2 regions of the Blautia sp. DFI.9.10 genome follow, and region 1 is predicted to be linked to the other one. Evidence: a T-box and tRNA genes for the amino acid it is inferred to sense, from the RefSeq annotation. Region 1 holds a T-box; the other holds one or more tRNA genes.
What was found. The T-box of region 1 lies ahead of proS (proline--tRNA ligase). A T-box ahead of a tRNA ligase gene usually reads a tRNA of that ligase, here a tRNA-Pro.
Positions count from the first base shown of each region.

Region 2: it has a tRNA-Pro gene. The T-box ahead of proS (proline--tRNA ligase) is inferred to sense a tRNA for this amino acid. The anticodon was not compared.

Region 1 covers NZ_JANGAA010000024.1:217-2,604, reverse strand. Annotated here, with positions in the region: gene NE671_RS13140 (alpha-L-rhamnosidase-related protein) at 1-433, shown strand, start outside; T-box leader at 665-874, shown strand; gene proS (proline--tRNA ligase) at 1,033-2,388, shown strand, end outside.
Region 2 covers NZ_JANGAA010000005.1:106,360-108,747, reverse strand. Annotated here, with positions in the region: gene NE671_RS04975 (histidine kinase N-terminal 7TM domain-containing diguanylate cyclase/phosphohydrolase) at 1-483, shown strand, start outside; gene NE671_RS04970 (hypothetical protein) at 552-1,325, opposite strand; tRNA gene NE671_RS04965 (tRNA-Pro) at 1,588-1,662, shown strand; tRNA gene NE671_RS04960 (tRNA-Gly) at 1,690-1,760, shown strand; tRNA gene NE671_RS04955 (tRNA-Arg) at 1,779-1,852, shown strand; tRNA gene NE671_RS04950 (tRNA-His) at 1,858-1,931, shown strand; tRNA gene NE671_RS04945 (tRNA-Gln) at 1,942-2,013, shown strand; tRNA gene NE671_RS04940 (tRNA-Lys) at 2,025-2,097, shown strand; tRNA gene NE671_RS04935 (tRNA-Leu) at 2,165-2,244, shown strand; gene NE671_RS04930 (transglutaminase domain-containing protein) at 2,376-2,388, opposite strand, start outside.

The DNA of each region.
Region 1 (2,388 bases):
GCACAGTGATTTCAAACTGGAAGGAATCCACGATGCAAGAACACTTTTCCATGCAAAACTGATCCGAGATGCCGATAAGCTGGATAACTGCAGAGTAAAGCTGGAGGCGTCTGTTGAAGCCATGCTGGGAGTCTCTGAGAAAGCTGCAGGAGAAGGGCTGATCTCACCGGCAGTGTGGGAGTCCTGTCTCAGAAGAGAATCCGTGTTATCCGCAGACAGACATGTGCCGGTGGATTACTGGGTATCTTATCTTGCACAGTATTATGATATCAATTTTCCTGAGACCTGTGAGATCATCGAAGAAGAGGATTATATCACCAGGATCGCAGGCCGGCTGACGTACCAGGAACAGGATACCAGAACTAAGCTCCATATTCTCACAGAAGATCTGAACAGGTATCTGGAGATGCCGGCTGTGTCTGTGAAGGAATAGGAGTATAGCAGTTACTGTTCACTGGCCAATGTCCCGCGAGGTGTTTTTTGTGAGCGAAGGTCACAGAAAACCCGAGACATACCGCGCGAATTTATGCGATTAGCATAAATTCTGTGCATTGCGAAGCGTGTTACTGAGAACGGAGTGAACAGTAACTCATAGCAGAGAGACTTGTTATATTTTTTTGTTTGGGGTTGACTTTGAGGCGGTTTTCGCCTAAAATATATTAAAGATACGGCGATGATGAGAATAGTACACAGGGAATTATCTCAGAGAGGGATCTGCTTTGGTGGAAGGATCCTGTGCGTGAACTGTGGAACCGGCCTCGGAGCTCTGCGTGATTGAAGCGTGGCGTGTGTTTCCGGCGTTAACGGGTGTTGAGAGAACAGCTTTTCAGGCTGTTAACTGGGGTGGTACCGCCGAAGTCATTCGGTCCCTTGTGAGGGATTTGGATGGCTTATTTTTTTGTCCGTAAAACGGGATTGTAAATGCAGTGTACGGTTTATGGGACAGAAGAGTGAGCTGGAAGGATTCCGGATTGCTGTGGCTGCCTGACAGCCGGCAATATGTAACAGATCACAAGAAAAAGGAGATTTATCATGGCAAAAGAAAAGAAATTAGTACAGGCCATCACATCTATGGATGAGGATTTTGCTCAGTGGTATACAGACGTTGTTAAGAAGGCTGAGCTCTGTGGCTATACAAGTGTTAAGGGCTGTATGGCAATCAAACCTGCAGGTTATGCAATCTGGGAGAATATCCAGCATGAGCTTGACCGCAGATTTAAAGAAACCGGTGTAGAGAACGTTTACATGCCGATCTTTATCCCGGAGTCTCTTCTTGATAAAGAGAAAGATCATGTAGAAGGTTTTGCTCCGGAGGTTGCATGGGTTACTCATGGCGGCCTTGATCCGCTGCAGGAGAGACTTTGCGTGCGTCCGACTTCTGAGACTCTGTTCTGCGATTTCTACCAGAAAGAGATCCAGTCCCACAGAGATCTTCCAAAGGTATATAATCAGTGGTGTTCCGTTGTCCGTTGGGAGAAGACAACACGTCCCTTCCTTCGTTCCAGAGAGTTCCTGTGGCAGGAGGGACATACTGCTCATGCAACAGCTGAGGAAGCGGAGCAGCGTACCATCCAGATGCTGAACATCTATGCAGACTTCTGCGAGGAAGTTCTTGCGATTCCGGTCATCAAAGGCCAGAAAACAGACAAGGAGAAATTTGCAGGTGCTGAGGCTACTTATACCATCGAATCTCTGATGCACGACGGTAAGGCTCTCCAGTCCGGTACAAGCCATAACTTTGGAGATGGCTTTGCCAAAGCATTCGGAATCCAGTACACAGATAAAGATAATACACTGAAATATGTTCACCAGACATCCTGGGGAATGACAACCCGTATGATCGGTGCGATCATCATGGTTCACGGTGATAACAGCGGACTTGTTCTTCCTCCGAGGATCGCTCCGGTACAGACTGTGATCATCCCGATCCAGCAGCGTAAAGAAGGGGTTATGGAGAAGGCTGACGAGCTTCTTGCAGCACTGAAGGCAGCAGGCATCCGTGCAAAGGTTGACGCTACAGACAAGAGCCCGGGATTCAAGTTTGCTGAGCAGGAGATGCGTGGTATTCCGCTTCGTGTAGAGTGTGGCCCGAAGGATATCGAGAACGGCCAGGCAGTTCTCTGCAGAAGAGATACCCGTGAGAAATACACAGTATCCTTCGAGGAACTTGCAGATAAGGTAAAAGAGCTTCTGGATACCATTCAGCATGATATGCTGGAGCGCGCACGTGCACATAGAGAGGCGCATACTTATGTAGCAAAGAATTATGAGGAGTTCGGTGAGATCATCAACAGCAAACCGGGATTCATCAAAGCTATGTGGTGCGGTGATCGTGAATGTGAGGACAAGATCAAGGAAGATTTCCAGGCAACATCCAGATGTATGCCA
Region 2 (2,388 bases), on a different contig from region 1:
ACAACGGAAATGGTGGAGATCATCCGTCAGGCGGCGCTTCTTCATGATGTTGGAAAGATCGGGATCCCGGAGCATATCCTGAACAAGGAAGGCAAGCTTACGGATGAAGAGTATGAGATCATGAAAGGTCATGTGGAGGCGTCCATCGGGATCATCCGTCACCTTCCGTCGCTGGATTATGTTATCCCTGCGGTTATCGGTCATCACGAACGTTATGACGGAAACGGCTATCCAAGGAGGATCGCGGGAGAAGATATCCCGGCATCTGCAAGGATCCTCTGCATCGCAGATTCCTTTGATGCCATGACATCCAAACGTTGTTATAAAGAACTGATGCCAGCGGAAAAAGCTCTTCGGATCATAAGAGAAGAGGAAGGAAAACAGTTCGATCCGGATATGGCGGAGGTATTTATCCACATATTTCGGGAAGGAAAGATCCATCTGGCAGAACCGGCGGAGTTGAAACGGGAAGAAAAAGCATAAAGAATATTAAGATTACGGGTCTGACAAGCTATGTCAGACCCGTTTTTGTGAAGAATATGAAGAAAGCTTTATTTATCATCTCCGGTAAGGCGAAGTACATCCCGGATCTCATCCACATTCATATCCAGGATCACGGCAAGCTCATCAATGGTGAATTTGGTGGCGTCATCATCGTCTGTGAGTTCTTTAACCGCAGCCTCCAGGTTTTCTACCTTGGATACCAGATAGTCGTCACGGAATTTCTGCTGTGTCTGTTCCTCGATGGCATGAAGGATCCCACTGCGGATACGACCACGCATCCAGGTATCGTTTTTTTCCTGTGGGTCAGTCTCTTTGAGAGACGCCAGAAGGGCCAGATTTGCCTCCTGAATGAGATCGGCCAGGTGGATTTCCTCACAGTTCAGTTCAGCGGCCATCTGGGCTGCCTGAGCCATGTAGAACTGTGTCAGTGCACCTTCGGCAGCAGTGTCACCCTTTGCAAAGGCATGAAAGAGGGACGCAAGATCATCCGGATCAAGTCCTTCCGGGGAAAAGCTTTCCATATAGTCACTGAGATAAGCCTGTTCTTCGGCAGTAAGAGCAGCACGGGTACCCGGAAGCTCGTCCTTGTCGCTGGATTCGGATGAAACAGCATCTGCTCTGGCAGCGCCGGCAGCTTCATCGGCGCCTTCGATGGTGATCCCCTTTAATTTGAGATACTGCAGGATCTTTACAAGCTGTGAAGTGCTCAGATCCGATTCATCGAAATGATCACGGATCTGCTGCTGGGAGAGCTGCTTATTGTTTTCCTCAGCGATGGCACAGATGTCATTAAGCTTCTGCTGAAATAATTTTATATCCATGTAAAAACATCTCCTTATTATTTGCTTTTTTTCTTGACTTTAATTATGGTTTCATGATACCATAAGCCAGTCGCAAATGACAAGAAAACCTTTAAATAGGCGGAAAAAACGTGAAAAAAAGTTTTTTTAAAAAAATTCAAAAAAGGTGTTGACATTTGTAGATTGCTATAATATAATATCACTTGTCGTCAGGCAGGAAACGAAAACGAAACACAAACGAAGACGACAACAACTTAATAAAAACCATAAGTAAATGGTACATCGGGGTGTGGCTCAGCTTGGCTAGAGCGCCTGGTTTGGGACCAGGAGGCCGCAGGTTCGAATCCTGTCACCCCGACTGCTGTAAACTTATTACCGCAAGCATGCGGGTGTAGTTCAATGGTAGAACACCAGCCTTCCAAGCTGGATACGTGGGTTCGATTCCCATCACCCGCTTCTCTGAGAAGAGAGCATGTGTCTGTAGCTCAGCTGGATAGAGCAACGGCCTTCTAAGCCGTGGGTCGGGGGTTCGAATCCCTTCAGGCACGTTGTGGTGGGTATAGCGCAGTTGGTTAGCGCGCCAGATTGTGGCTCTGGAGGCCCAGGGTTCGAATCCCTGTATCCACCCTTCGCCCATTGGGCTATCGCCAAGCGGTAAGGCACAGCACTTTGACTGCTGCATTCGCTGGTTCGAATCCAGCTAGCCCAGTCCTTTTTTATGGGGTATTAGCTCAGTCGGTAGAGCACTTGACTTTTAATCAAGTTGTCCGGGGTTCGAATCCCCGATGCCTCATTAGCGGAAAGCATTTGCTTTCCGTTATTTTTTTATCATCAGACAGGATGAAAATATAATTGAATATGCGGATATGGCGGAATTGGCAGACGCGCTGGTTTTAGGTACCAGTGGGCAACCGTGCAGGTTCAAGTCCTGTTATCCGCAGTGCTTAAGAGGCTTTCTATAAATCTGATTTATGGAAAGTCTTTTAATTTTTAGAATTATATTCACAGAAAAATGCCACATATGCATAATGATATGTGGCATTTTGACTCTATCGAATTTCTTAAATGACGTTACAGTTTCTCC